Regions from separate parts of the Kitasatospora cinereorecta genome, predicted to be linked through region 4. Evidence: riboswitches for the same ligand, from Rfam matches in the RefSeq annotation. Region 4 holds a riboswitch; each other region holds the start of a gene.
What was found. Region 4 has a riboswitch for cyclic di-AMP ahead of ACFPN0_RS29855 (M23 family metallopeptidase). Riboswitches for the same ligand answer to the same signal wherever they lie in the genome.
Positions count from the first base shown of each region.

Region 1: it holds a riboswitch for cyclic di-AMP, as region 4 does, so the genes downstream of both, ACFPN0_RS25305 (M23 family metallopeptidase) here and ACFPN0_RS29855 (M23 family metallopeptidase) in region 4, are expected to answer to the same signal.
Region 2: it holds a riboswitch for cyclic di-AMP, as region 4 does, so the genes downstream of both, ACFPN0_RS13030 (transglycosylase family protein) here and ACFPN0_RS29855 (M23 family metallopeptidase) in region 4, are expected to answer to the same signal.
Region 3: it holds a riboswitch for cyclic di-AMP, as region 4 does, so the genes downstream of both, ACFPN0_RS20350 (NlpC/P60 family protein) here and ACFPN0_RS29855 (M23 family metallopeptidase) in region 4, are expected to answer to the same signal.

Region 1 covers NZ_JBHSJP010000001.1:5,486,623-5,493,974, reverse strand. Annotated here, with positions in the region: gene ACFPN0_RS25320 (bifunctional acetate--CoA ligase family protein/GNAT family N-acetyltransferase) at 1-473, opposite strand, end outside; gene ACFPN0_RS25315 (HPr family phosphocarrier protein) at 639-920, shown strand; gene ACFPN0_RS25310 (GntR family transcriptional regulator) at 1,089-1,796, opposite strand; gene ACFPN0_RS25305 (M23 family metallopeptidase) at 2,087-2,869, opposite strand; cyclic di-AMP (ydaO/yuaA leader) riboswitch at 2,883-3,051, opposite strand; gene ACFPN0_RS25300 (M16 family metallopeptidase) at 3,245-4,627, opposite strand; gene ACFPN0_RS25295 (M16 family metallopeptidase) at 4,654-6,006, opposite strand; gene ACFPN0_RS25290 (DNA gyrase/topoisomerase IV subunit A) at 6,253-7,352, shown strand, end outside.
Region 2 covers NZ_JBHSJP010000001.1:2,867,773-2,875,124, reverse strand. Annotated here, with positions in the region: gene ACFPN0_RS13045 (nucleoside triphosphate pyrophosphohydrolase) at 1-734, shown strand, start outside; gene ACFPN0_RS13040 (cytochrome P450 family protein) at 731-2,023, shown strand; gene ACFPN0_RS13035 (transglycosylase family protein) at 2,129-3,103, shown strand; cyclic di-AMP (ydaO/yuaA leader) riboswitch at 3,394-3,564, shown strand; gene ACFPN0_RS13030 (transglycosylase family protein) at 3,565-4,263, shown strand; gene eno (phosphopyruvate hydratase) at 4,547-5,833, shown strand; gene ACFPN0_RS13020 (FtsB family cell division protein) at 5,945-6,415, shown strand; gene ACFPN0_RS13015 (DUF501 domain-containing protein) at 6,480-7,013, shown strand; gene ACFPN0_RS13010 (Ppx/GppA phosphatase family protein) at 7,201-7,352, shown strand, end outside.
Region 3 covers NZ_JBHSJP010000001.1:4,377,817-4,385,168, forward strand. Annotated here, with positions in the region: gene ACFPN0_RS20325 (PspC domain-containing protein) at 1-275, shown strand, start outside; gene ACFPN0_RS20330 (response regulator transcription factor) at 272-967, shown strand; gene ACFPN0_RS20335 (GNAT family N-acetyltransferase) at 999-1,778, opposite strand; gene ACFPN0_RS20340 (C40 family peptidase) at 1,834-2,904, opposite strand; gene ACFPN0_RS20345 (hypothetical protein) at 3,261-3,614, shown strand; gene ACFPN0_RS20350 (NlpC/P60 family protein) at 3,692-4,852, opposite strand; cyclic di-AMP (ydaO/yuaA leader) riboswitch at 4,851-5,010, opposite strand; gene ACFPN0_RS20355 (ATP-dependent DNA helicase) at 5,268-7,352, shown strand, end outside.
Region 4 covers NZ_JBHSJP010000001.1:6,616,076-6,623,427, forward strand. Annotated here, with positions in the region: gene ACFPN0_RS29835 (aspartate aminotransferase family protein) at 1-2, shown strand, start outside; gene ACFPN0_RS29840 (helix-turn-helix domain-containing protein) at 70-744, shown strand; gene ACFPN0_RS29845 (DUF6126 family protein) at 816-989, shown strand; gene ACFPN0_RS29850 (tyrosine-protein phosphatase) at 1,052-1,861, opposite strand; cyclic di-AMP (ydaO/yuaA leader) riboswitch at 2,269-2,440, shown strand; gene ACFPN0_RS29855 (M23 family metallopeptidase) at 2,445-3,368, shown strand; gene ACFPN0_RS29860 (SGNH/GDSL hydrolase family protein) at 3,557-4,372, shown strand; gene ACFPN0_RS29865 (GNAT family N-acetyltransferase) at 4,405-4,896, shown strand; gene ACFPN0_RS29870 (STM4011 family radical SAM protein) at 4,853-5,761, opposite strand; gene ACFPN0_RS29875 (STM4012 family radical SAM protein) at 5,820-7,178, opposite strand; gene ACFPN0_RS29880 (STM4013/SEN3800 family hydrolase) at 7,175-7,352, opposite strand, start outside.

The DNA of each region.
Region 1 (7,352 bases), 1.1 Mb from region 4:
TTGGCAGGAAGTACCTCGGCGGCGAAGCGGCGGATGCCACGCTCACGGGCGACCGCCGCGATGTGTTCGAGGAGGGCCGAGGCCACGCCGCGGCCCTGGTGGGCGTCCTGGACGAGGAAGGCGACCTCGGCCTCGTCGGCGGGCGCGGAGGCGGGCCTGCCCTGCTCGTTGATCCGGTCGTAGCGGACGGTGGCGATGAACTCCCCGCCGATCGTGACGGCCAGACCTACCCGGTCGACGTAGTCGTGATGGGTGAAGCGGTGCACGTCCTTGGCGGAGAGACGCGGATACGGGGCGAAGAAGCGGTAGTACTTCGACTCGTCGGAGACCTGTTCGTAGAAGCTGACCAGCCGGTCGGCATCGTCCGTGGTGATGGGCCTGATCCGCGCGGTGCCACCGTCGCGGAGCACCACGTCCGCCTCCCAGTGATCGGGGTACGCATGGTGCGGACTCTGCTCCGGCGTGGGCTCCATGGGCAAAGCCTACGGCCCGGACGCACCGGTAGCGGAGGGGTCGGTGCGCGGGCACGCTGAGGAAGCCGTTCGGCGGTGGTCCGCCGGGCCGGAGGCCGGGCACGGCCGTACGCACCGCATGAGAGACTGGTCTAGACAACCTATTGACACGTGAAGGGCAGAACCATGGCTGAGCGCCGCGTCAACGTCGGTTGGGCCGAGGGCCTGCACGCCCGCCCCGCTTCCATCTTCGTCCGTGCCGCCACGGCCTCCGGCGTCCCCGTGACGATCGCCAGGGCCGACGGCGCCCCGGTGAACGCCGCGTCCATGCTCGCGGTGCTCGGTCTGGGCGCGCAGGGCGGCGAGGAGATCGTGCTCGCGTCCGAGGCGGACAACTCGGAGGCTGCCCTGGACCGTCTGGCGAAGCTGGTCGCCGAGGGGCTCGAGGAGCTTCCGGAGACCGTCTGATCCAGCCGGCCCGTACCGGAACCCTTTCCACGGGTAAGCCGCGACACCCCTCGGGGGTCGCGGCTTTCCTGTTTCCGGAACGGGAAGGAGGAACACCCGGCAGACCGGAATCAGGGCAGCAAAAAGAAAGCCCTCCCGCAATTACCTTCCCTGTATACGGCGCAATTGTTAATGACGGACGCCCGCGGTGTTTACGGCGTGTTGCGAAGTCCTCACCCGGGACGCGTCCGCCGCGCGCCCCGGCCGGTCCGTGCGGCGCAGCAGCCGGTGCGCGGCCGTGGCGCGCTCGGCGTGCTGGGTGGCGAGCACCCGGGCCCGTTCCGCGTCGCCGCGCGCCACGGCGTCCACGAGGGCGCCGTGCTCGGCCCAGGAGTCGGCGGGGCGGGCCGGCTGCTCGACCGCGTACATCCAGGCGATCTTGTGCCGGAGCTGGGTGAGCAGCGCGATCAGCGCGGGACTGCCCGAAGCCTGGGCCAGCGTCTCGTGGAACCAGCCGCCGAGGGAGCGCAGGTCCTCCCCCTCACCCCTGCGCACCCGCTCCTGCCCCAGCCTGACCAGGCCTCGGAGCACCTTGAGGTGTGCCTCCGTACGGCGTTGAGCAGCACGTGCGGCGCCGAGGGGCTCCAGGAGCATCCGTATCTCCAGGAGGTCGGCGGCCTCCTGTTCCGTGGGCTCCGCGACGCATGCCCCCGCATGCCGACGGGTGACGACGAACCCCTCGGACTCCAGGGTGCGCAGTGCCTCGCGCACCGGGACACGGGAGACCCCGTAGCGACGCGCGAGCACCTCTTCGGTGAGGCGGCTGCCACGCTCGAAGACACCGGAGACGATGTCGTCACGGATTGCCGTGCATACCGAATGCGCGGGAATGCGCATGTCCGAACCTCCGCCTTAATCCCCGCGAAACGCGGCCGATCGACGCCTGTTCCGTGACTCTATTGCAATCAGCGTGAATTTCCGATGCCGGAGCGGAATCCATGCATATCTTCTGCCCGGAAAGCACTTCCGCGGAGCTTCGTCGCGCACCTTCCCCGGCGGCACGACGAAGGCCCCGGCGGGTCTTGGGTTCTAACGGCCCTCGCAACACCCGCGATCTGTGGGAGTTGCGAGGACCCCTTGAACCCAAGGGTGCCGGGGCCTTCGTCGACGGGACAGCCCGCGACAGGTCAGACCTGGACTCCGTGCGCGCGGAGGTAGGCGACGGGGTCCATGTCCGAGCCGTACTCCGGGGTGGTCCGCGCCTCGAAGTGCAGGTGCGGTCCGGTGGAGTTGCCGGTCGAGCCGGAGAGGCCTATCCGCTGGCCCGGGGTGACGCTCTGGCCGACCGAGACGCCGATCGAGGAGAGGTGGCCGTACTGGGTGTACGTGCCGTCCGTCATCCGGAGCACGACGTTGTTGCCGTAGGCCCCGCCCCAGCCCGCCTCGACGACCGTGCCGGCGCCGACCGCGACGACGGAACTGCCGGACGCGGCGCGGAAGTCCACGCCGGAGTGGCTGCCGGAGGACCAGAGGGCGCCGCCGGACTTGTAGCCGGTGGTCACCTGGGAGCCGGCGACCGGCAGGTGGAAGGAGTTCAGCCGGGCGCGCTCGGCTGCGCGGGCGGCGCGCGCCTCGGCCTCACGTGCTTCCTCGGCCCGGGCTTCCGCTCTGCGCTTCGCCTCGGCCTTCGCCTTCGCCTTCGCTTCGGCCTTGGCGGCGAGGTCGGCCTGATGCTGCTGTGCCTTCGCCTGGGCGGCGATCTGGTCGGCGAGGGTGGAGTCGATCGTGACGGCCTGGGTCAGGCCGGTGCCGCCTGCGGTGAGGGCCTCGGAGTCCGCGGCGAGGGCCGGGGAGGACACACCGCCGATGACGCCGGTGGTGGCCAGAGCCGCGATGCCGGCGACCTGGGCGCTCCTGCGCGTCAGGCGGCTCGGGGCACGGTGCTTCCCGGTGGCACGGGTGAACGCCATGGAGGGACTGATCCTTTCCTTCCTTCTCGCCTACCGGGTTAGCTGACGGGTTCGGAGCAGGAAGGTCTCCTACGGACGCATTCGCCCCGTGCGAGGGCGCAGGCGTCCGATTCACCCCAGGGACTTCGTGGGTCCCCGGCTCCCCAGGCTCGCGCCTGACGGGGACTCGGCGATGGCTGCCCGGCGCCGCGGACGCGGCATATGTCTGACGGACAGCCGGGCCGACGCTAGGCCGGACGACTTTCCGACGCCAAACGGATCAGGCCTTTTGTCATACATCCCACAGGACATAAAGCCGCATGTGCGGTTGACACGGACAAATGGGAGGACCCCGGCGAGAACGTACTCGCCGGGGTCCGCGTCGCTCCGGGCACGTCAGCCGTTGACGACCGTCACCTCTCCGATGCCCAGCGCCCTGACAGGCTCCGCGATCTGCGCGGCGTCCCCGACGAGGACGGTGACCAGACGGTCGACCGGGAAGGCGTTGACCACCGCGGCGGTGGCCTCCACCGTGCCGGTCTCGGCCAGGCGGGCGTACAGCTGGGCCTGGTAGTCGTCCGGGAGGTGCTGCTCGACCTGGTCGGCCAGGGTGCCCGCGACGGAGGCAGCCGTCTCGAACTTCAGCGGAGCCACGCCCACGAGGTTCTGCACCGCGGTCTCGCGCTCGGCGTCCGTGAGCCCTTCGGCCGCCAGCGTGCGCAGGACCTTCCACAGATCGTCCAGCGCGGGCCCGGTGGACTCCGTGTCCACGGAACCGCTGATGGCGAGCATCGCGGCACCGGTCGCCCCGGAGGCGGATCCGGGTGCGGTCGAGCGCAGCACCTGCCCGAAGGCACGGACCCCGTAGGTGTAGCCCTTCTCCTCGCGCAGCACGCGGTCCAGCCTGGAGGTGAGCGTGCCGCCCAGGCAGTACGTGCCGAGGACCTGGGCGGGCCACACGCTGTCGTGCCGGTCGGCGCCGATCCGGCCGATCAGCAGCTGGGTCTGCACGGCTCCGGGACGGTCGACGACGACCACACGGCCGGTGTCGTCCGCGGTGATCGCCGGTACCGGGCGGGACTCGGCGGCGTTGCCCGACCAGTCTCCGACGGTGTCGGCGAGCAGTGCGTCCAGGTCGACCCCGGTGAGGTCGCCGACGATCACGGCCGTCGCGGTGGACGGGCGGACATGCGCGTCGTAGAAGGCGCGCACGGCCGCGGCGTCGATCCGGCGCACCGTCTCCTCGGTCCCCTGGCGCGGGCGCGACATCCGCGCCGTTGCCGGGAAGAGCTCCTTGGAGAGCTGCTTGGCTGCGCGGCGGGCCGGATTGGCCTGCTCGTGCGGGATCTCGTCGAGACGGTTGCCGACCAGGCGCTCCACCTCGCTCTCCGAGAAGGCGGGCGCCCGCAGCGCCTCGGCGACCAGGCCGAGCGCCTTGGCCAGCCGGGATACCGGGACCTCCAGGGAGACGCGGACGCCGGGGTGGTCGGCGGACGCGTCCAGGGTGGCGCCGCAGCGCTCCAGCTCGGCGGCGAACTCCTCCGCGGAGCGCTTGTCCGTTCCCTCGGACAGCGCCCGCGCCATGATCGTGGCCACGCCGTCCAGGCCCTCGGGCTCGGCGTCCAGGGGCGCGTCCAGGAAGATCTCCACGGCGACGACCTGCTGGCCGGGGCGGTGGCAGCGCAGCACGGTCAGGCCGTTGGGCAGGGCGCCGCGCTCGGGTGCGGGGAAGGCCCAGGGCCTGGCCTCGCCTGCGGTCGGCTGCGGGTGGTACTCCATCGCTACTCCAGTCACGGCGGCGTCGGTCACTTGTCGGCCCCCTCGTGCGCGTCGGTGCCGTCCGTCTCGTCGGCCGGTTCGACCGGCTCGTAGACAAGGACGGCCCGGTTGTCGGGACGCAGATGCGCCTGGGCGGCCGCCTGGACCTCCTGGGCGGTGACGTCGAGAACCCGCTGCACCGCGGTCAGGGCGAGCTGCGGGTCGCCGAACAGGACGGCGTACCGGCACAGTTCGTCCGCGCGGCCCGCGACCGTGCCGAGCCGGTCCAGCCACTCCCGCTCCAACTGGGCCTGCGCCCGCTCCATTTCCTCGGGCGTGGGGCCCTCGGCGGCGAACCGGGCGAGCTCCTCGTCGACGGCCGCCTCGATCTGCGGCACCTCGACGCCGCCGGACGTCTTGACGTCCAGCCATCCCAGCGAGGGCGCCCCGGAGAGCCTGAGCAGCCCGAATCCCGCGGCCACCGCCGTACGGTCCCGGCGGACCAGGCGGTTGTGCAGCCGGGACGACTCGCCGCCGCCGAGCACGGTCAGCGCCAGGTCCGCGGCGTCACACTCCCGGGTGCCGTCGTGCGGCAGCCGGTACGCGGCCATCAGGGCACGCGCGGGGACCTCCTCGTGGACCACCTCGCGCAGCTGCTCGCCGATGGTGCCGGGCAGCGTCCCGTCTCGCGGCGGCTGCTTGCCGTCGTGGGAGGGGATGGAGCCGAAGTACTTCTCGATCCAGGCGAGCGTCTGCTCCGGGTCGATGTCCCCGACCACCGAGAGCACCGCGTTGTTCGGCGCGTAGTACGTACGGAAGAACGCCTGCGCGTCCTCCAGCGTGGCAGCGTCCAGGTCGGCCATCGAGCCGATCGGCGTGTGATGGTATGGGTGGCCCTCCGGGTACGCGAGGGCGGTGAGCTTCTCGAACGCCGTGCCGTACGGGACGTTGTCGTACCGCTGGCGGCGCTCGTTCTTCACGACGTCGCGCTGGTTCTCCATGGACTCTTCGTCGAGCGCGGCGAGCAGGGAGCCCATCCGGTCGGCCTCGAGCCACAGGGCCAGCTCCAGCTGGTGCGTGGGCATCGTCTCGAAATAGTTGGTGCGCTCGAAGCTGGTGGTGCCGTTGAGGGAGCCCCCCGCGCCCTGCACCAGCTCGAAGTGCCCGTTCCCCTTGACCTGGCCGGACCCCTGGAACATCAGGTGCTCGAAGAGGTGAGCGAGGCCGGTGCGTCCCTTGACCTCGTGGCGGGAACCGACGTCGTACCAGAGGCAGACCGCCGCGACCGGGGTCAGATGGTCCTCGGAGAGCACGACGCGCAGGCCGTTGGCCAAGCGGTGCTCGGTCGCCGTCAAGCCGCCGGAACCGGCCTGGGCTGTGGCCGTGTGACCCATGGGCATGTACGTCCCTTCGATCGATACAGGATTTCCTGCCGGACCTGCCACTGTAAGCAAGCGCACGGGCACCTGGCGAAGTTCCCGTTCCGTGAATGTTGTCGTAGATGCTGCCGTAAACAGGGGCTCCGGGGACGCCCGGGAGACCACTTCGGACGGGTCGAGGTCGGCGTTGTCGGTACGGCGGTCCACAATGGTCGGCGTCAGAACCTGAGGTTGCCCGACAGAATCTGTGAAGGAGTCGCAGCCGCGATGGCCCGCCGCAGCACGAAAACCCCGCCGCCGGACGACTTCGAGGAGAAGATCCTCGACATCGACGTCGTCGACGAAATGCAGGGCTCCTTCCTCGAGTACGCGTACTCGGTGATCTACTCCCGCGCTCTGCCCGACGCCCGCGACGGCATGAAGCCGGTGCACCGCCGCATCGTGTCCCAGATGAACGAGATGGGGCTGCGCCCCGACCGCGGCTATGTGAAGTGCGCCCGCGTCGTCGGCGAAGTGATGGGCAAGTTGCACCCGCACGGTGACGCGTCGATCTATGACGCACTGGTGCGCATGGCACAGCCGTTCTCGATGCGCCTGCCCCTCGTCGACGGTCACGGCAACTTCGGCTCGCTCGGCAACGACGACCCGCCGGCCGCCATGCGGTACACCGAGTGCCGGATGGCCGATGCCACGTCGCTGATGACGGAGTCCATCGACGAGGACACCGTCGACTTCCAGTCGAACTACGACGGCCAGGAGCAGGAGCCGGTCGTCCTCCCCGCGGCGTACCCGAACCTCCTGGTCAACGGCGCGTCCGGGATCGCCGTCGGCATGGCGACCAACATGCCCCCGCACAACCTCGGAGAGGTGATCGCCGCCGCACGCCATCTCATCAGGCATCCGGGCGCCGACCTGGAAACCCTGATGCGCTTCGTCCCCGGACCCGACCTGCCGACCGGCGGACGGATCGTCGGCCTCGGCGGCATCAAGGACGCGTACGCAGCCGGGCGCGGCACGTTCAGGATCCGTGCCACCGTCGCCATAGAGAACGTCACGGCCCGGCGCAAGGGCCTCGTCGTGACGGAACTCCCCTTCACCGTGGGCCCGGAGAAGGTGATCGCCAAGATCAAGGATCTCGTGGGGTCGAAGAAGCTCCAGGGCATCGCGGACGTCAAGGACCTCACCGACCGGGCGCACGGTCTGCGCCTGGTGATCGAGGTCAAGAACGGCTTCGTGCCGGAAGCCGTGCTGGAGCAGCTCTACAAGCTGACGCCGATGGAGGAGACCTTCGGCATCAACAACGTGGCGCTGGTGGACGGGCAGCCGCTCACCCTGGGGCTCAAGGAGCTCCTGGAGGTCTACCTCGA
Region 2 (7,352 bases), 3.7 Mb from region 4:
GCGACCGGCCGCTCACCGACGGACTGGCGAGGCTCGGCGGTTCGGGCCGGGTGCGGATGCCGGACCTGGAACTGCTGCCCGGTTCCTACGACCTGCCGGGCGCCCGGCTGCTGGACCTGGTCCAGGTCATGGACCGGATCCGGCGGGAATGCCCCTGGACTTCGCAGAAGACGCATGAGGGCCTCGCGAAGTACGCCATCGAGGAGGCGTACGAACTGGTCGAGGCGATCGAGGACGGTGACCGCGAGGAGCTGCGCGAGGAGCTCGGGGACGTCCTGCTGCAGGTCGTCTTCCACGCCAGGATCGCGCAGGAGGACCCGGACGAGCCGTTCTCCGTCGACGACGTCGCGGCCACGATCGTGGAGAAGCTGATCCACCGTCATCCCCATGTGTTCGGCGACGAGACCGCCGAGACCCCTCAGGACGTCCACGCGCACTGGCTGCGTACGAAGGCGATCGAGAAGCAGCGGGACTCGGTCACCGACGGGGTGCCGCTCGGCCAGCCCGGTCTCGCCCTCGCGGCGAAGCTCGGCGGCCGGGCCCGTCACGCCGGCCTCGACGTCGCGCTTCCCGCGGGCGACTCCATCGGCTACCAGCTGCTCGCCCTCGCCGTACGCGCCGAACAGGACGGCACCGACCCGGAGGCCGCCCTGCGGGCCGCCGCCCGCGCCTACCGGGACGCGATCCGGGCGGCGGAGGGCCAGACGGCAGCTCCGGATAACGTCGAGGGGTGAACGACAGCCCCGCCGACACCCCCGCGCCCGTTGCCCCCGAACTCTTCACCTGGGAGTTCGCCACCGATCCCTACCCCGCCTACGCCTGGCTCCGCGAGCACAGCCCGGTCCACCGCACCGAGCTGCCCAGCGGTGTCGAGGCCTGGCTGGTGACGCGGTACGCGGATGCCCGGCAGGCTCTCGCCGACACCCGGCTCTCCAAGAATCCTGCGCACCACGCCGGGTCGGCGAACGCCAAGGGGAAGACCGGCATCCCGGGGGAGCGCAAGGCGGAGCTGATGACGCATCTGCTGAACATCGACCCGCCGGACCACACCCGGCTGCGCCGGCTCGTCTCCAAAGCGTTCACCCCGCGCAGGGTCGCCGAGTTCGCGCCGCGTGTGCAGGAGCTGACGGACCGCCTCATCGACACCTTCATCGAGGAGGGGAAGGCGGACCTCATCCACGACTTCGCCTTCCCGCTCCCCATCTACGCGATCTGTGACCTGCTGGGGGTGCCTCCGGAGGACCAGGACGACTTCCGGGACTGGGCCGGGATGATGATCCGGCACGGCGGCGGGCCCCGCGGCGGAGTGGCCAGGTCGGTGAAGAAGATGCGGGGCTACCTTGCCGAACTCATCCACCGTAAAAGGGGGAATCCCGGCGACGACCTGATCTCGGGACTCATCCGGGCGAGCGACCATGGCGAGCACCTCACCGAGAACGAGGCCGCTGCGATGGCCTTCATCCTGCTCTTCGCCGGTTTCGAGACCACGGTCAACCTCATCGGCAACGGCACGTACGCCCTGCTGCGCAACCCGGAACAGCGGATGCGGCTGGAGCGCTCGCTGGCGGCGGGCGAGACGGAGCTGCTGGCCACGGGCATCGAGGAGCTGCTGCGGTACGACGGTCCTGTGGAGCTGGCGACGTGGCGCTACGCCACCGAACCCGTGACGCTCGGAGGCCGGCACATCGCGGCGGGGGACCCCGTTCTCGTGGTGCTGGCAGCCGCCGACCGCGATCCGGAGCGCTTCCGCGACGCGGACACCCTGGACCTCGCACGGAGTGACAATCAGCACCTCGGATACGGGCACGGCATCCACTACTGCCTGGGTGCACCGCTGGCCCGGCTGGAGGGGCAGGCGGCGCTGGCCGCGCTGCTGAGACGCCTCCCTGACCTGCGGCTCGCTGCGGAACCTGCCGATTTGCGATGGCGGGGCGGGCTCATCATGCGCGGACTGCGCACGCTTCCGGTGGAGTTCGAACCCGGACATCCGGCCGAAAGAAGTGACACTCTGTCAACTCTGTGACTTTCGCGTGATCTCCGCTGCATCGACTTGTGACACACGTTCGAGTACGGCTAGGTTCACCGTTCGACTCACCCGTCACATGTCAGTCACACGGAAGGCAATCCCATGGGCTCCGCGAATGGCAGACACCGCCGCCCTCGCCAGGCACCCGCCATCGTCGTCGCCGCGGGCGTGACGGGATCGGCCATCGCCATCCCGCTGCTCGGTGCGACCGGCGCGCACGCCGCCGACGCCTCGACCTGGGACCGGGTCGCCGAGTGCGAGAGCGGCGGGATGTGGAGCGCCGACCTCGGTAACGGCCACTACGGCGGCCTGCAGTTCTCGCAGGACGACTGGTCGGCCTACGGCGGCACGGCGTACGCCTCCCGCGCCGACCTCGCGAGCCGCTCGCAGCAGATATCGGTCGCGGAGAAGGTGCTGAGCGACAAGGGGCCGCAGGCGTGGCCCAGCTGCGCGGTGATCTCCGGACTCGCGCTGGACGGCGCCCTGCCCGGCGTCGACCCGGGCGGCGAGCCGTCCGCCGGTCAAACGGACACGGCGACCCCGTCGGACACCGCTTCGGGCGGGACGCCGGACAAGGCGGACGGGAAGAACAAGAACGACAAGGCGGACACGTCCGAGGAGGACGCCGCGCCGGACGCGCCCGAGCCGTCCTCGTCGCCCTCCACCTCTTCGTCCCCCGGGGCGTCCGGAACGTCCGGCGCCGCGAAGGGCGCCGGCGAGACGGGCGGGAAGCACCGCGGTCCGGCGGCCCCCGAGGCGGATGCCGGGACGGACCTGGAGAGCGGGCGCGAGTCCGGCCGGCACGCCTCGCGCGGCGAGTCCGGCGCCCGTGAGGGTGCGGAGGCCGGCGCGGACGGGACCTACACCGTCCGCGAGGGCGACAACCTCTGGGCGATCGCCGACGCGCGGGAACTGCCCGGCGGCTGGCCCGCGCTCTACGCGGCCAACAAGACGGAACTGGGCTCCGACCCGGATGTGATCCTGCCCGGCCAGAGTCTCGACCTGGGCCTCCAGGCGGACGCGAAGGATGCCGGAGCGGACGCGCAGCCCGGTGCCGAGGCCGCGGTCGGCAAGTGATCAAAGACGGGAAAACACCCCAAAATCAGGGGTAGTTCAGGGGCCTATGTCCACTTATGCGTAAGTGAGACATGGGTCTCTTTGCTTGAACTGGCCCGCCTCACCCGTCTGCTCGGCCCGTATCGCCTCCGACCTGCGGAAACGGCAGGGTCCTCCAGGGTGATAAGTGCTGATTGACAGTTATGTCCATCTTTGAATGTCGGCGTTGTGTGTGTTTACGGTCTGAACCGCTCGCACCGCGGGCACCTTCGACCGACACGCCGAATCCTGCCGTCGGCCGAAGGGGACAGACGCGTAAAGCGCCGTAGGCAGGAGCGGGGGACCCAGGTAAGTGCCGGACCCGGCCGTCGGAAGACGGGCGAGGGCCGGCTCGGGGTGAAGTCGCCTGCCAGTGCGGGCGACCGGGCAACTCACAGGCCCGAACCCGACAGCTCACCTCGTAGGCGTCGGTGAGGAGAACCATGCTGCTTTCGAGCAAGGGCAAGCACCGTCGCCCGTCCAAGGCCGTCCGTATCGCCACCCTGGCCGGCGTCACCGGTGCGGCCGTGGCCGTTCCGCTGATGGGCGCGACCGGTGCCTCCGCCGCCTCCGTCGCCACGTGGGAAGCCGTCGCGCAGTGCGAGTCCGGCGGCAACTGGTCCATCAACACCGGCAACGGCTACTACGGCGGCCTGCAGTTCTCGCAGTCCAGCTGGGCGGCCGCCGGCGGCACCCAGTACGCCTCCCGCGCCGACCTGGCCAGCAAGGACCAGCAGATAGCCACCGCCGAGAAGCTCCTCGACCTGCAGGGCCCGGGTGCGTGGGCCTGCGCCGGCGCCGGCGGCCTGACCGACGACGGTGTGGACCCGGGTGTCGACACCGGCTCCGCGCAGAGCGAGGCCGAGCCGAAGGCGGCTCAGCCGGAGCGCGAGGCCGAGCAGCCCGCCAGCCGCAGCGAGACGCGCACGGCCCCCGAGGCCGAGAAGACCGTGACCACTCCGACCGGCGACAAGGTCAAGAAGGGTGACGGCGAATACAAGGTGAAGGCAGGCGACACCCTCAGCACGATCGCCGGGGCCAAGGGCGTCAAGGGCGGCTGGCAGAAGGTGTTCGAGCTGAACGACGACATCGTCGAGGACGCCGACCTGATCTTCCCGGGTCAGCAGCTCCACCTGAAGTAGTCCCGGCCTTTCCTCCCGGCGGTGCTCCCGGCCCGGCGCGCTCACCCCCGTGTGCGCCGGGCCGGGGCGTTTTCCCGGGGGTCCCGTGAGGGCGATCGTTCAACTGTTGTAGTTACCGGCCAGTAAATTTCTGGAGCTTTGCCGGTAATGCGGGTCCTTGGGTCCTTTTTCGTCCCAGGGGACGGGCGGTCGGCCGACGGAGCGGGCCGGGCCGGTTAGGCTCGTGCCGCAAGGCCACAGTGACCCTGCACAACCAGTGTCATATCCCAGAAGGAGATGCCTCGTGCCGTCCATCGACGTCGTCGTAGCCAGGGAAATCCTCGACTCCCGGGGCAACCCCACGGTCGAGGTCGAGGTTGGCCTCGACGACGGCAGCACGGGACGTGCTGCCGTTCCGTCCGGCGCCTCCACCGGTGCGTTCGAGGCCATCGAGCTTCGCGACGGCGACCCCAACCGCTACCACGGCAAGGGTGTCGAGAAGGCCGTCCTCGCCGTCATCGAGCAGATCGGCCCGGAGCTCGTCGGTTACGACGCCACCGAGCAGCGCCTCATCGACCAGGCGATGTTCGACCTCGACGCGACCGAGAACAAGGGCTCGCTCGGCGCCAACGCCATCCTCGGTGTCTCGCTGGCCGTGGCCCACGCCGCGTCCGAGGCCTCCGACCTCCCGTTGTTCCGCTACCTCGGCGGCCCGAACGCGCACCTGCTGCCCGTTCCGATGATGAACATCCTGAACGGCGGCTCGCACGCCGACTCCAACGTGGACATCCAGGAGTTCATGATCGCGCCGATCGGCGCCGAGTCCTTCTCCGAGGCCCTGCGCTGGGGTGCGGAGATCTACCACACCCTGAAGAAGGTCCTGAAGACCAAGGGCCTGTCCACCGGTCTCGGCGACGAGGGCGGCTTCGCCCCGAACCTCGAGTCCAACCGCGCCGCCCTGGACCTCATCATCGAGGCCGTCAAGGAGGCCGGCTACGTCCCGGGCCGCGACATCGCGCTCGCGCTCGACGTCGCCGCGTCCGAGTTCTACAAGGACGGTGTCTACGAGTTCGAGGGCAAGTCCCGTTCGGCCGCCGAGATGACCGAGTACTACGAGGAGCTCGTCTCCGCGTACCCGCTCGTCTCCATCGAGGACCCGCTGTACGAGGACGACTGGGCCGGCTGGAAGGTCATCACCGACAAGCTCGGCGCCAAGGTGCAGATCGTCGGTGACGACCTCTTCGTCACCAACCCGGAGCGCCTCGCCCGCGGCATCGAGGAGGGCTCGGCCAACGCCCTGCTCGTCAAGGTCAACCAGATCGGTTCGCTGACCGAGACCCTGGACGCCGTCGAGCTCGCGCAGCGCAACGGCTTCAAGTGCATGATGTCCCACCGCTCCGGTGAGACCGAGGACGTCACCATCGCCGACCTCGCCGTCGCCGTGAACTGCGGTCAGATCAAGACCGGCGCCCCGGCCCGCTCGGACCGTGTCGCCAAGTACAACCAGCTGCTGCGCATCGAGGAGATCCTCGACGACGCCGCGGTGTACGCGGGCCGTTCGGCGTTCCCGCGGTTCCGCTTCGAGGGCTGACAGCCCGGCAGCAGGAGCTGAGCCCCCGTTCGGCACCGGCCTCCGTCCGTCCCCGCACTCGGTCCCGTACCGTGTGCGGGGACGGACGTGCGTAACGGGGAGGCGTGAGAGATGGCCGGGAAGGATCGTGACCGGTTCTCCACAGCGACCAGGCTGCGGCTGCTCGGCGAGCAGACGGCGGCCCGCGTCTACCGGTCCCAGAACCGCCGCCAGGCCCGGCGCTCCCGGCTCACCGGCCGGGCCGCGTTCCTGGCGCTGATCGTCTGCTCCCTGGTGGTCGCCCTCGCGTACCCGATGCGGCAGTACATCTCCCAGCGCGACCAGATCGCGGATCAGGAGAGGCTCTCGCGGGAGGCGCACGAGCGGACCGAGGAGCTGCGGGACGAGAAGGCGCGGCTCCAGGACGACGCGTACATCCGTCGTCTCGCCCGTCAGCACCTGCACTACGTCCTGCCCGGGGAGACCGGCTACACGGTGATCGACCCGGACGCGTCGGAGGTCCGCCGCGGGGAACCGGGCGCGACGGGCAGGCCCTGGCACTCGAACCTCTGGGACGGCGTCGACAGCGCGGACCGCGAATGACTCCGGCGCCGCTCCCGTGCACGCACCGACACATACAGACCGACCGATGACATTCAAGGCAGGCATGGACACGCCCCCTCCGCAGACCGAATCCACCACGCCCACCGCGGCGGACATCGCCGCCTTCGAGCAGCAGCTCGGCCGGCCGCCGCGCGGACTGCGCGCCATCGCGCACCGCTGCCCCTGCGGCAATCCGGACGTGGTCGAGACGCAGCCACGCCTGGAGGACGGCACGCCGTTCCCGACGACGTACTACCTGACCTGCCCGCGTGCCGCGTCCGCGATCGGCACGCTGGAGGCCAACGGGGTCATGAAGGAGATGACCGAGCGCCTCACGACGGACCCGGAGCTGGCCGCCGCCTACCGCGCGGCCCACGAGGACTACCTCGCGCGCCGCGACGCCATCGAGGTCCTGGAGGGCTTCCCGAGCGCGGGCGGCATGCCGGACCGGGTGAAGTGCCTGCACGTCCTGGTCGGCCACTCGCTCGCCGCGGGGCCCGGGGTGAATCCCCTGGGGGACGAGGCGATCGCGATGCTGCCCGAGTGGTGGGCGAAGGGACCCTGCGTCTCGCCGTGCGGCGAGACGCAGCCCTCCTGACCCGCCTGCCGTGACCGGGAACCGCCCCCGGACCGCCCGCCCGCGCCCTCCCCGGCTTCGTCCGGGGGCCGCGGGCCTGGGCTCCGCCGCCGGTGCGGGCCCGGGCCCGCACCGGCGGGTGAGGGCATCTTCGAGCGTACGAGGACCGCGGGCCGGGTGAGCCCCGGCCTACACAACAGGAGCCCCCATGACCCGCGTTGCCGCCATCGACTGCGGTACCAACTCCATCCGTCTGCTGGTCGCCGACGTGGACCCGGCCACCGGGCACCTCACCGAGCTCGACCGCCGGATGCGGATCGTCCGGCTCGGCCAGGGCGTCGACCGCACCGGACGGCTGGC
Region 3 (7,352 bases), 2.2 Mb from region 4:
TGCAGGCCGCACGTGAAGCGATGGTCAACGCCGCCAAGTACGGTGGCGAGGGCGGCGCCGTCCAGGTCTTCGCGGAGGTCGAGGGCCGTACGGTCTTCGTCTCCGTACGGGACCGGGGGCCGGGATTCGACCTGGATTCCGTCCCGGGGGACAGGATGGGCGTACGAGAATCAATCATCGGCCGGATGCAGCGCAACGGCGGTACGGCGCGACTGCGTTCGGTGCCCGGCGGGGGCACGGAAGTCGAGCTGGAGATGGAGAGGGCGAGCCAATGACCGAGAACACCGAAGCCACCGGGGGCCCGGAGCGGCGGGTACGGGTCGTGCTCGTCGACGACCACCGGATGTTCCGCACCGGCGTCCAGGCCGAGATCGGCCGCACCGAGGAGACCGGGGTCGAGGTCGTCGGCGAGGCCGCCGACGTCGACCAGGCGGTCACCGTGATCACGGCGACCCGGCCCGAGGTCGTCCTCCTCGACGTGCACCTCCCCGGCGGCGGCGGCGTCGAGGTGCTGCGGCGCTGTGCCCCGATGATGGGCCAGGTGGAGAACCCGGTGCGCTTCCTCGCACTGTCCGTCTCGGACGCCGCGGAGGACGTCATCGGTGTCATCCGGGGCGGCGCCCGCGGCTATGTCACCAAGACCATCACCGGCACCGACCTGGTCGACTCCGTATTCCGGGTCCAGGACGGCGACGCGGTGTTCTCGCCGCGGCTGGCCGGCTTCGTCCTCGACGCCTTCGCCTCGACGGACGCGCCGCCGGTCGACGAGGACCTGGACCGGCTGACGCAGCGCGAGCGCGAGGTGCTGCGGCTGATCGCCCGCGGGTACGCGTACAAGGAGATCGCCAAGCAGCTGTTCATCTCGGTGAAGACCGTCGAATCGCACGTGTCGGCGGTGCTGCGCAAGCTCCAGCTGTCCAACCGGCACGAACTGACGCGGTGGGCGACGGCGCGACGGCTGGTCTGAGCCGCGGCCCCCTGGAGACGTGGGGGCGCCCTCAGGGGCGGTCAGGGGCGGCTTGCGGGGCGAGCGAGATGTTGAGCTTCTCGCCGATCCTGCGGTAGCCGACGCCCGCGTAGATCCGCTCGACCTCCGGGCTGCCCGGCTCCAGCCAGACGGTGTGGCAGCCGCGGTCGAACGCCGTCCTGGTCAGCCAGGCGGACAGCGCGGCGCCGATGCCGCGGCGGCGAAGGGTTTCGGAGACGGCGAGGCCGGTCAGTTCGCTGATGCCGTCGACCGGGACCGAGCAGCCGCCCGCTCCGGCGGGTTCGGAACCGAGCACGGCGAGCGCCGCGACGCCCCCGTCGGCCACGGCCCCGCGCAGCCAGGCGATCTCGCCGTCGTCGGGGCCCCCCTCCCCGCCGAATCCCGTGTGCTGGACGGCCGCCGCCGCGGTGAACTCCGCGTCGGTGACCGGTTCGGCGACCCGGAGTCCGTCCACCGGCTTGGGCGCGAGGAGCTCGTCCGGGGTGCAGGCGAGCACCGGGGCATGGTTCTCCACGGTGAAACCGGCGGCCAGCAGAGCCGGTTCGACCTCGGGAGCCCAGGAGGGCAGGTACTCCAGGCGGGGCAGCCGGTCCCGCTCGCGGAACGCCGCGACGAGCTCGGCGACGTCCTGGCCGGTCGGTTCCGCACCCCGGTCCGGGATGGCGTAGTTGGCGAACTTCAGCTCCCAGCCCGGGTCGTGACGCACCGTGAACGGACCCACCCGGTAGTGGTCGGGGGAGCGCAGCGTGAGCGCACGGGCGTAATTCTGGACGTCGGTGTCCACGGGCACGGTGGAGCCTTCTCTCTCGCGGGTTCCGGGCACTGCCGGTCGGTCGGCGCGGAGCCTACGCCACCCGGGTCGCTCCCGAGAAAGGCATTTCGCTGATCGGCGCGATGCGGACCGGTGCGCCCGGACGCGGGGCGTGGATCATCTGGCCGCCGCCGATGTAGAGCCCGACGTGGGTGATTCCGGAGTAGAAGAACACCAGGTCCCCGGGGGCCAGTTCGGAGCGAGAGACGCGCCGGCCCGCGTTGATCTGGGTGTACGTGGTGCGGGGCAGCGAGACGCCCGCGGCACGCCAGGCGGCCTGGGTCAGGCCGGAGCAGTCGAAGGAGGCGGGGCCGGTGGCGCCCCAGACGTACGGCTTGCCCAGTGCCTGGTACGCGAAGGCGACGGCCCGCGCCGCACGGGCGTTGGGGGCGGCGACGGAGCCGCGCGTGGTGCTGCGGTCGGCGCGCACGGCCGGGCCGCCGTGCCCGGCGTCGGCGGAGCGCTCGTAGTCGGCGCGCTGGGCCGCGGTCAGGGTGGCCAGGAGCCGCTGGGCGTCGGCCAGCTTCGTGCGGACCGCGTCCTTGTGCTTCTTCAGGTCGGCCTGGCGGGAGGCGAGGACGGCGAGCTCGTCCTCGGCCCGGGCGCGCAGCCGGGCCACCTCGCTGATCTGCCGGCGTACGCCGTTGACCGCGCCGGCCTGGCGGTCACCGGCCCGCTCCAGGAACGCGGCCCGCTCCAGGTACTCGTCGGGGTCGGAGGAGAGCGCCAGCCGGACGGCGGGGTCGATGCCGCCGCTGCGGTACTGCGCCGCGGCGAACGAACCGAGCGCGTCGCGGGCGGCGTTGAGGCGGCCGGTCCTGCGTGCGGCCTCGTCGCGCAGCGCGTCGAGGGACTTCGCTGACGCGGTCGCCTTCTCCTTCGCGCCGTTGTACTTCTCGGTCGCGACCTCGGCATCGTGGTAGAGCCGGTCCACCTTGGCCCTGACCTGGGCCGGGGAGAGCTGGGGCTCGGCCTGGGCGGCACCTTCGAGGGCGGTCGCGGTCGCCGCCCCGGCGAGGGCCAGGGTGGCTGCGGTCCGGGCAGCAGGCCCGGTGAACAGGCGCTGCTTGGGCTTGCGGTGAGCGGCTTTGCGATGGGCGGCCACGAGGGCGTGGGTCCTTCCGTTCGACTGCCCGCCGGGGGGTACCGGCCGGCCCGCCGAGGGTCCCCGGCGAGCCACCGAAGGGGGAGTGGCCCACCGCCGGATGTCCTGGCGGGGCGACCGGGGTACCGCCGGGTACGGGGGCGGCGGTGGGGAATCGGTCACCTGGGAGGGACGCTAGACCCGAGGCGCGAGTAAGAGGCGTAATGACAGCTATTGCCTCAATGTGACGTTTCGTTTTCTCGGAGTGATCGGAAAGATCGACCGGAGTCCGGCAATTCGCACCAGGTGTGAGTGAGCTCGTAGGGAAGTCCTACCTGGCCGAAGAGTGGTGATATGCCCGCGGCTAGGCTGCGGCCATGGACGTACTCATCAATGTCTTCGTGGCCCTGCACATCATCGGTATCGCCTCCCTGCTGGGCGGCTTCCTGACCCAGATGAAGGCCATGGGGGCGGGCACGGCACGCTTCGTGCCCGCCATGCTGCACGGTGCGCTGACCATGCTGGTCACGGGCGTCGCCCTCGTCGGGCTCGACCAGGCCGACGACCGGACGGTGAACAACGTCAAGATCGGCATCAAGCTGATGGTCCTGATCGTGATCCTGGCGCTCGTGTACGTGAGGCGGGACGAGGAGAAGGCCGGCAAGGGCGAGTTCGCCGCCGTCGGAGGGCTGACGGTCGCCAACGTCTTCATCGCCACGCTCTGGACCTGAGCCGGCTCCCGTACCCGCCTGTCTCTCCGCGGGGCGGGCGTACGGCCCCGTACGCCCGCCCTCCGTGCGTCCGTGCGCTATGCCGGGCGCACGCTGCCGTAGATCGGCATGGAGTAGATCGACTCCTCACGGACGTTCGTGCCGGGCTTCGGAGCGTGGATCATCATGCCGTCGCCCTTGTAGATGCCGACGTGGCTGATGTCGTCGTAGAAGAAGACCAGGTCCCCCGGCTGCAGATCTGCCGTGGCCACCCGGGTGCCGACCTCCACCTGGTCCCAGGTCGTCCGGGGCAGGGTGACGTCCGCGGCCCTCCAGGCGGCCTGGGTGAGGCCTGAGCAGTCGTACGAGGCCGGGCCCGTCGCCCCCCAGACGTACGGCTTGCCGATCTGGGCCCGGGCGAAGGCCAGGACCTTGTCGGCCTTGGACGCGTAGCCGCTGTCGGAGCCCGTCTCGTCACCCGTTCCGGTGCCGGGGCCCGCCTCCTCCTTCGGGGCCGCCTCCTCGGCGGCCCGGTCGGCCTCCGCCTTCGCGGCGGCCTGCTGACGCGCGAGCTCCTCCGCCTTGCGCTCGGCCTCCGCCGCCTTCTCGCGCTCCAGCTCCGCGAGGCGTGCCTTCTCCTCGGTGGTCAGCTTCGACAGCAGTGAGCGCGCCTCGGTGAGCTTGCTCTGCACCTGTTGCTTGCTGGTGCGGAGCGTCGCCTGCGACTCGGTCAGCGTCTCCAGGCTCTTCGTCGCCTCGACCCGCTTCGCCGCCGCCTCGTTCTGCTGCGTACGGAAGTCGGCGACCGCCTTCTGCTGCCGGCTGGTCATCCGCGCCATCAGCTGGTCCTGGTCGAAGTACGCCTGCGGGTCGTCCGCGAGGAAGAACGTCGCCGTCGGGGCGATCGCGCCGCCCCGGTACTGGGCGGCCGCGTAGTGGCCCAGCTCCCGGCGCGTCTCGTTGAGCTTGTCGGCCCGCTCGGCCGCGGCCTCCAGCAGCGCGTCGACCTCGGAGCGCTGCTGTGCGGACGCGGTCTTCGCCTTGTTGTACTGCTGCGTCGCCGTGCCCGCCTGGCGGTACAGGTCGTCGACCTTCTTCCGCACTTCCTCGATGCTGGGCCTGGGCGCAGCCGGGGCGGCCGTCGCGCTCTGCGTCGAGAGCAGGGTGACGGAGGCCAGTGCCGCCGTCGTGAGGCCGACGGCAGGGGTGGTGGTGCGCACCCGCGTGCGCGGCTTGCGATGCGATGCCAAGACCGGCATCTCCTTCCGTGGACCGCCTACCGGGTTAGCTGTCGGGTTCGGGCGGAACGGAAGGCTGCCCTACGGTCCTGGGGAACGGACCGATTCACCCCGGTGCTGCGTGTGGGTCCCCGGTTCCGGCTCCCTCGAGGTCGGCACGGATTCGGCAGGGGTGCCCGCGCGGCGTGGGTCGCCTCAGAGGGGTACGGGTCACCCGTCGGAGCACGCTAGCCAACCCGTGGTGTCCCTGTGAAGGTTGATGTTCGATATGCCCGATACATTTCCGTGACCTCTCCGGACCGGCGGTCCGCCGGGCGGTGACGGGCCCCGGATTCCTACGCACCGTGGGCGGCCCGTCTCCGTACGCGCACGGATCGGGCCCTCGTGCGGAATGCGGCCCCGGGCTGTCGGTCCGGCGGCCTAGACTCGTGAGGCGATGAGCAGCCTCTTTGACGACAGTTTCCTGACCGGCCTCCAGCAAGCGGACGAAGGCCCCCCGCCGCCCCCCGAGGACCACGCGCCCGAGGCGGTGCCGGAGGGTCTCTTCGAGGACGTCTTCGACACGCCTCCGCCGCCGCGTGACGCGTACTACCGCGACGGCGCCCCGCGCCCCGTGGTCGACCCCGCCGCGCTGCTCGACGGGCTGAACACCGAGCAGCGCGCCGCCGTCGTGCACGCCGGTTCCCCGCTGCTCATCGTGGCCGGGGCGGGCTCGGGCAAGACCCGGGTGCTGACCCACCGGATCGCCCACCTGCTGGCCGAGCGCGGGGTGCACCCGGGCCAGATCCTGGCGATCACCTTCACCAACAAGGCCGCCGGCGAGATGAAGGAACGCGTCGAGCAGCTCGTCGGCCCGCGTGCCCACGCCATGTGGGTCATGACCTTCCACAGCGCCTGCGTACGGATCCTGCGCCGCGAGTCGAAGCTCCTCGGCTTCACCTCGTCGTTCTCGATCTACGACGCCGCCGACTCCAAGCGGCTGATGGCGCTGGTCTGCCGCGATCTGGACCTCGACCCGAAGCGCTACCCGCCGAAGTCGTTCACGGCGAAGGTCTCGAACCTGAAGAACGAGCTGATCGACGAGGAGACCTTCGCCGGCCAGGCGTCCGACGGCTTCGAGAAGACGCTGGCGCAGGCCTACGCGCTCTACCAGGCGCGGCTGCGCGAGGCCAACGCGCTGGACTTCGACGACATCATCATGACGACGGTCCACCTGCTCCAGGCGTTCCCCGACGTCGCCGAGCACTACCGCCGCCGCTTCCGGCACGTCATGGTCGACGAGTACCAGGACACCAACCACGCGCAGTACACCCTCGTACGCGAGCTGGTGGGCCCGGCGGGCGAGGCCGACGCCCCGGGCGAGCTGTGCGTCGTCGGCGACGCGGACCAGTCGATCTACGCCTTCCGCGGTGCGACCATCCGCAACATCCTCCAGTTCGAGGAGGACTACCCGGACGCCACGACGATCATGCTGGAGCAGAACTACCGCTCCACGCAGACGATCCTGTCCGCGGCCAACGCCGTCATCGAGCGCAACGAGAGCCGCCGCCCCAAGAACCTCTGGACGAACGCGGGCGCCGGTACCCGGATCACCGGCTACGTCGCCGACACCGAGCACGACGAGGCGCAGTTCGTCGCCGACGAGATCGACCGGCTGACGGACGCCGGGGACGCGAAGGCGGGCGACGTCGCCGTCTTCTACCGTACGAACGCGCAGTCCCGTGTCTTCGAGGAGATCTTCATCCGCGTCGGGCTGCCCTACAAGGTCGTCGGCGGAGTGCGCTTCTACGAGCGCAAGGAGGTCAGGGACGTCCTGGCCTACCTCCGGGTGCTCGCCAACCCCGAGGACACCGTCCCGCTGCGCCGCATCCTCAACGTGCCCAAGCGGGGCATCGGCGACCGGGCCGAGGCGATGATCGACGCCCTGTCGCTGCGCGAGAAGATCTCCTTCCCGCAGGCGCTGCGCCGCGTCGACGAGGCGTACGGCATGGCGGCCCGGTCGGCCAACGCCGTGAAGCGGTTCAACACGCTGATGGAGGAGCTCCGCACGATCGTGGAGTCCGGTGCCGGACCGGCGGTCGTGCTGGAGGCGGTCATGGAGCGGACCGGCTACCTCGCCGACTCCGACCAGATCCCGGACGAGGACGAGGACGGCTCGGGCGTCATCACACTGATGACGCTGCACACGGCCAAGGGCCTCGAATTCCCGGTGGTGTTCCTGACCGGTATGGAGGACGGCGTCTTCCCGCACATGCGCGCGCTGGGTCAGGTGAAGGAGCTGGAGGAGGAACGCCGGCTCGCCTACGTGGGCATCACGCGGGCCCGCGAGCGGCTGTATCTGACCCGGGCCTCCATGCGCAGCGCCTGGGGACAGCCCTCGTACAACCCGCCGTCGCGGTTCCTGGAGGAGATCCCGGACCAGCATCTGGAGTGGAAGCGCAAGGGCCCGATGGCGGCCTCGGCGGGACCGACGTCGGGGATCACGTCGTCGTTGTCCTCCTCGCGCTCCAGGTCGGGCCCC
Region 4 (7,352 bases):
GAGCACCGGATGTTTTGCCTCTGGGGTAAGAAATTTGCCTGAGAGGAAAGATCCTGGCTCAATGGAGGTATGAATCCTCCCGAAGGAGGGGTGGCCGACGAGCTGCCGGGGGTCGCGCCACGCCTGCGCGACCTGCGTCGCGACCGAGGTCTCACCCTGGAGACCGCCGCCGGGCGGGCCGGGCTCTCCCCGGCGCACCTCTCCCGGCTCGAGACGGGCCGCAGGCAGCCCTCGCTGCCCATGCTGCTCGGACTCGCCCGCATCTACGGTACGACGGTCTCCGAGCTCCTCGGCGAGATGCCGCCCGAACGTGACGCGATCGTCCGCGGCGGTGCCGTGGGTGGCTCCTCGGGGAGGACGTTCGGGAGGCCCCCCTCCCCAGGGGGTTCCGGCACTGCCGCCTCCACGGGCACGGAGGCCGACGGCTGGCTGTACCACCAGGCCGGCGCACCGGGCCGCGCCATGCAGGCGCTGCGGGTGAGCGTCCCGTACGGAGCCCAGAGCGATCTCGTGCGTGTTCATCCCGGAGAGGAATGGCTGTACGTCCTCGACGGGCGGTTGCGGGTGGTCCTGGGGCAGACCGTGCACGACCTCGAGGCCGGTGACAGCGCGCACTACGACTCACTCACTCCGCACCGGATCGCCGCGCTCGACCGCGGAGGCGTGCGGCTGCTGTTCGTCCACACGCTGTTGCAGAGTCCCGCCGCCGAACTCTGTCTGGGCGACGAGGTCCACCGCGTGTGAACCCCGCCCGCCCCATCGTCCCGCACCCCCTTCGTCCACCTCGGCCCGAGCGGTCGAAAGAGAGGACTGTCATGTCCGATTCAACAGACTACGACCCGCTCACCCCGCGCAGGGAGAAGGGCGCGGACTCGCAGGAGCGGAAGATGCCCCGCGGTGTGGTCATCCGGCTCTTCGCGTACCTGGTGGCGGGGCACGTCATCGCGGCCTTCCTCTTCATCCTGTTCACCGTGGCGGGCAAGGGCTGACCCGCTCGGCCCCCGGCGACGGCCGGCCGCGCACGGCGAAGGGCTGACCCGCCGCGCCGGTCCTAGGCGTCCTCGACGAGACGCTCGCGCAGCCTCTCGCGGGTCACGGGGGTGAGCCTCAGACCCTCGGAGAGGTAGCGGTCCGTGCTGCCCCAGGTCTCCTCGATCGTCGTGAAAGCGGCGTCGAGGTAGTCGGAGTGCGCGGCGAACAGCGGATTGAGCAGCTCCATCACCTCGTCCGACATCCCCGCCGACGAGGTGTCGCTGCGCCGCACCCTGTAGCGGCGGTGCGCGTGGTCGGACTTCAGGTAGTCGGCCTCGATGGCTTCCCTCTCGACGCCGACGGCCAGCAGTGAGACCGCGATCGAGAGGCCGGCCCTGTCCTTGCCCGCGGCGCAGTGCATCAGCGCGGGCACGCTGTCCTCGGCCAGCGCGTGCAGCACCCGGCTGTGCTCGGCCGTACGGTCCCTGATGATCGACCGGTACGAGGCGATCATGCGGTCCGTTCCCTTGCCGTCGGCGAGGATCGAACGCAACTGCTGGATGTTCCCGTCGCGCACGAGCCGCCAGAACTCGGCGCCGTCGGCCGGGTCGGAGAGCGGAATGCTCACATTCCGGACGCCGGGCAGTTCCACGTCGTGGCCGTCGAGCTTGTGGTCCGCCGCGTTGCGGAAGTCGAAGACCGTGTGCAGGCCGAGGCCGGCGAGGAAGGCGGCGTCGGCCTCGGTGGCGTGCGCCAGGTGTCCGCTGCGGTAGAGGCGCCCGTGCCGCACCTTCCGGCCGTCCACGGTCGGGAGCCCGCCCACATCGCGGAAATTGCGGACACCGGTCAGCTCGGTGTCGGTCGACGGAACCTCTGGCAGCTGCGTCACAAGGACTCCTGGAGTGTCTGGCGTCGGCGCCGCTCGCCGACGAGGGCACGCTCGCGACGATACGACATGCATTCATCGGGCAACCGTCTCGGCCTTCGTCCCGTTTTCGGCTCGGCTCAAAAGGGAGGGAAGCGGCGTGATGTCCGGATTTGCGTATTTAGCGGAACATGCCCTGCTTGTGCGGGAGATGGTGGGTGGCAGGTGAGCGGGATCATATCCGTGACGGTGTGTGGCGGAATCGGATGCGGGTATTCCGGACCCTGCGCGGAAAGCCAAGATCCGTAATCCACGGAGTGTGACCGGAATTCCGGTCGGGAAATGCGGAGCGGATTCCGGTTCGCAACCGACGGCTTGTTCCCGGCGTCCTGGCTCGCTTACGGTCACGGTCAATCCGGACGGAACGCCTAATCCTGCCGCCGCCCGGAATCCGCACCGACCAACGTGTGGCAGGAGCGGGGGAACCAGGTAAGCCGCCGACCGGAGTGATCCGGAACGGCTCGGGGTCAAGTCGCGTCCAGCGCGACCGGGCATCTCCAGCCCGAATCCGACAGCTCACCTCGTAGGCGCCGGAGAGGAATTCCCCATGCCCGCAAAGGGTAAGCACCGTCGTACCAGGACCGGCCCGATCTCCCGCGGTGTCCTCGCCGTCGGGACCGGCGGCGCCGTTCTCGCTCTTCCGCTGATCGGCGCCACCGGCGCGCACGCGGCGGACCAGGCCGCGCCTGCCGCCAAGTCCGCCGCCGCTGCGGCGCACAGCACGCCCGCCGCCTCGGTGGCGAAGAAGCAGAGCGCCCCGAAGACGTACTCCGTGGTCCCGGGCGACTACCTGTCGAAGATCGCGGCAGACCAGAAGCTCAAGGGCGGCTGGGAGAAGCTGTACAAGGACAACCGCGAGGTCGTCGGCGACAACCCGAGCCTGATCTTCCCGGGCATGAAGCTGACCCTCGGCGCCAAGGCGTCCGGTCCGGCCACGCAGTCCGCGCCGAAGGCCGCGCCCTCGAAGGCCGAGCCAGCTCCCGAGCCGACCGCCCCGGCCGAGAGGAAGACGACGAAGGTCGCCAACGCCGCCGACTCCACCGCTGCTTCCGAGGGCAACAGCTCCGGCTGGGCCTCCCCGGTCGCCGGCGCCAACGTCACCACCCCGTACCGCGCGTCCGGTGCCAGCTGGTCCAGCGGCTACCACACGGGATCCGACTTCCAGGCCGCCTCCGGCACCAGCATCCGGTCCATCGGCCCGGGCACCGTGGTCTCGGCCGGCTGGAGCGGTTCGTACGGAAACGAGGTCGTCATCCAGCACAGCGACGGCATGTACTCCCAGTACGCCCACCTGTCGTCGCTCGGCGTCTCCGCCGGCCAGACCGTCACCGGCGGCCAGCAGATCGGCCTCTCCGGCTCCACCGGCAACTCCACCGGCCCGCACCTCCACTTCGAGGTCCGCACCGGCCCGAGCTACGGCTCCGACGTCGACCCGATCGCCTACCTGCGCTCGCACGGGGTCTCCATCTGAGCGTCTCCGGGCAAGCGTCCGGCATGAGTGTCCTCATGTGACGCGGAGAAGAGGGGCGGTGCGCGGCGGCGCACCGCCCCTCTTCTGTTCCGGCTTTACCAAAACCTGACCGGGTGGTCTTTCTCACCACCCGTCAACCCCGTATTACGGTCGCGTAGGTCACATTCGAAGGTGCAGGATATGCGCTTGTGGCAGACGATTCGAGAAACACACGACGAGGCATCATCGGGTCGTACGCAGCGATTGGCGACAGCTTCACCGAAGGTGTCGGGGACCCCGGCCCCGACGGGAGACCCCTCGGCTGGGCCGACCGGTTCGCGGTCATCCTCGCGGACCAGCTCACGGTCCCCGCGGCGGCGGCCGGCCCGCACGGGAACTTCCGGTACGCCAATCTCGCCGTACGCGGACGCCTCCTCGACCAGATAGTCGAGGAACAGGTCCCCCGCGCCAAGGAGCTGGCACCGGATCTGGTGAGCTTCTGCGCGGGCGGCAACGACATCATCCGGCCCGGCTCCGACCCGGACGACGTCGCGGAGCGCTTCGAGCGCGCGGTCGCCGAACTGACGCGGGTGGTCGGCACCGTCATGGTCACCACCGGCTTCGACACCCGTCACGTTCCGGTGCTCCGGCACCTGCGCGGCAAGATCGCCACGTACACCGCCCATGTCCGGTCCATCGCCGACCGCTACGACTGCCCGGTCCTGGACCTGTGGTCGCTGCGGTCCGTGCAGAACAGGCGCGCCTGGGACGACGACCGGCTGCATCTCTCGCCCGAGGGGCACACCCGGGTCGCGCTGCGCGCCGCCCAGGTCCTGGGACTCGACGTACCGGCCGACCCCGACCAGGTGTGGCCGCCGCAGGCGCAGCGAAGGACGTACGAGGTGCGGCGCGACGACATCCACTGGGCGCGTGAGTACCTCGTGCCGTGGATCGGACGACGGCTGCGCGGCGAGTCCTCCGGCGACCATGTCGAGGCCAAGCGCCCCGACCTGCTGCCGCTGTGAGTCCCCTGACGGACAGGGCGGTACCTGACCCGGTGGCCTGCGCGCCGTCCGGTCCGGCGCCCGGCGCGCAGTGGGTGCTGCGCGCCGCGCGGGCCGAGGACGTCGAGGCGGTCGCGGAGCTGCGGGCCCTCGTCATGCGCGCGGACCTGGAGCGGCTCGGGCGCTACGACGAGCACCGGGTGCGGCAGCGGCTGCGGGATGCGTTCACCACGCGCTACACCTCCCTCGTCATGGCCGGCGGTGAGTTCGCGGGATGTGTCACGGTCCGGCCCGCCGCCGACGGGAAGCTGCTGGAGCACTTCTACCTGACACCGCACCACCAGGGCCGGGGTCTCGGATCCGCCGTGCTGCGCGCGGTGCTGGAGGACGCCGACCGGGAGGGTGTGGCCGTACGGCTGAACGTCCTGCGCGGCAGCGCCGCCCGCAGGCTCTACGAGCGACACGGATTCGTCCAGGAGGCCCAGGACCCGGTTGACGTTTTCATGGTGCGTCCGCCGGGCCCGGGCGCCGCTCCGCGAGCCTGACCGGCGACAGCGCGACGGTCTGCCGACGGGCGGGTATCCGCTCCAGCACACCGCCCGCGAACACGTCGTACAGCGGCAGCGTCTCCAGGTGCACGTAACCGATGTGACAGTCGCACACCTCGACCGGGCAGCCGCGGGGGCCGAGGGAGCGCCGGTAGCTGCCGTCATAGAGGTTGCCCAGCTCGGCCCGGACGAAGTGGCAGCGCCGCACCGTCCCCTCACCGTCCACCGAGATGACCGACTCGCCCGTCCGGCAGGGCAGCCCCGCCGAACTGTGGGGGTGCCTGCTGTACGGGAACAGCGGGTCCAGCTCCGTCCACCGGTCCGCCTCCTCGTCCGTATAGGCGTGCCCCTCGGCGGCGTTGACCCAGAGGTACACCTCGTCGGGCAGCGCGGCACGCAACTGCCGGGCCTCCGGCAGGTGTTCGTCCAGCCCCACCACCCCGACGCTGAACCGCACCCCGAGGTCCGTCAGCTCCCGGCACCTGCCGAGGAACCGCTCGTACGGTGTCTGCCCCGGGTGGTACGTGCACCACAGGGCGACCTTGTCGCGCTCGGCGCCGGTCAGCCAGCCGGTACGGGCGCTGAGGTTGGTCTGGACGGCGACCCGGCCGACGTGCGGCAGCCGCGACAGCTCCACGACCGCCCGCCGGTACCAGGAGCGGACCAGCCCCTCGCCCCACGGGGTGAACAGCACCGACAGCCGGTCGCCGCTCTGCGCGCCGGCCCAGGCCGTGAACCGCTCCAGGGCGGCCCGGTCCGCGCGCAGCTGCTCGCCGCTGTCCCGCCGCTTGGCGAAGGGGCAGTAGGGGCAGTCGTAGTCGCACGAGGACAGCGGGCCCCGGTACAGGATCGTCAGGTCCATGCTCATCGGCCCCTGTTCGTCGCGTGCGCGGTCCGGACGGCCGAGCGCATCGGGCGGCTCACTTCAGCTCGTACGCGGCCATCGCGGCCCGTACGGCGGGGGAGAAGAGCTCCGGGCCCAGCGCGTCGGAGTGGGCCAGGCCCTCGGGCGAGAGCCGCAGCAGACCGGGGGCCGCGGACGGGGCCAGCCAGCCGCGCCCGGCGATGAGGTCCAGCTCCGCGGCGAAGTCGGCCCGGGGATCCGACCCGAACCGCTCGCGGTACTCCTCGGACCGCAGGCCCCGTGCCTGGAGCAGCGACTGCAGCAGATGGCGCCTGCGCGCCTCGTCGCCGTCGACGTACCGGCCGACCTCGGCGCGCGAGAAGTCCCCGGTCGCCGTGAACCCGTCGATGATGCCTCTGATCTCCCGCATCTCCACCGCGTAGTCGAAGGAGTAGTGCAGCGAGGAGGTGTACGAGCGGGCACCGCAGCCGAGCCCGATCATGCCGTCGGTCTGGCAGGCGTAGTCGTCGGGACCCGAGCGCGGGGCGTCGGCGCGGCGGAACATCCGCATCGACACCTGCTCGTACCCCTGGGCCAGCAGATGGTCCCGGCCCGCACGGTAGAGGCGCAGCCGCTGCTCGTCCCAGGCGGCGTCCGACCCGTCCGGTGGACCGGCCGCGGTGCCCTGGCGGCCGAGACCGGTCAGCGGGCGCACGTACAGCGGGTAGAGGTACAGCTCCTCCGGACGCCAGGACAGGGCGGCGTCCAGCGAGGTGCGCCAGGTCTCCTCCGTCTGACCGTCGATGCCGTAGATCAGGTCGATGTTGAGGACCGGGATACGGGCGTCACGGATCCGGCCGAGTGCCGCCTCCACCTCGGACCGGCGCTGCGGACGGACCGCCGCGCGGGCCTCGGCGTCGACGAAGCTCTGCACACCGATGCTGATCCGGGTGGTACCGCGGTCGGCGAGCACGGCCAGCCGGTCCGCCGTCGCGGTCGAAGGCGAGGTCTCCACCGACAGGGGCACGGACCGCAGATCGGCGCCCATCCGCTTCTCCGCGATGTCGCAGAGCCGCTCCAGCTCACCGGCGGTCAGGAAGGTGGGGGTGCCGCCGCCGAACGCGGCAGCCGCGAAACGGACCGGCTCGTCCTCGCCCAGCGCGTCCCGCACGGCGCAGGCCTGGCGGTCCAGCGCGTCGAGATAGCGCATGGTCAGCTCGCCGGGCGCGCCGATCCGGGTGAACAGGTTGCAGAAGCCGCAGCGCACCTCGCAGAACGGTATGTGGAGATAGAGGGAGAGCGCGTCCTTGCGCTCCGCCGCCCACAGGTCGCTCAGCAGGGGCCGGCCGGCGGCGTGTCCGCCGAGCGGCCGGTACGCCGTCTTGTGCGGGTAGGAGTAGACATAGCTCTGGTAGGGCCTGGTGATGCCGGTCATCGAGATGCCCCCGGGGCGAGGAAGAAGTGGGCGTACGGCACGGTCCAGACCGCTTCGTGACCGAGCCGGTGGCCCGTGTACCCGTCGTCGCCGTAGGCCGTGCCGTGGTCGGAGCAGACGATGGCGAAACACCTGCGCCGGCTGCTCGCCGCGGCGAAGAGACGCCCGATGTGC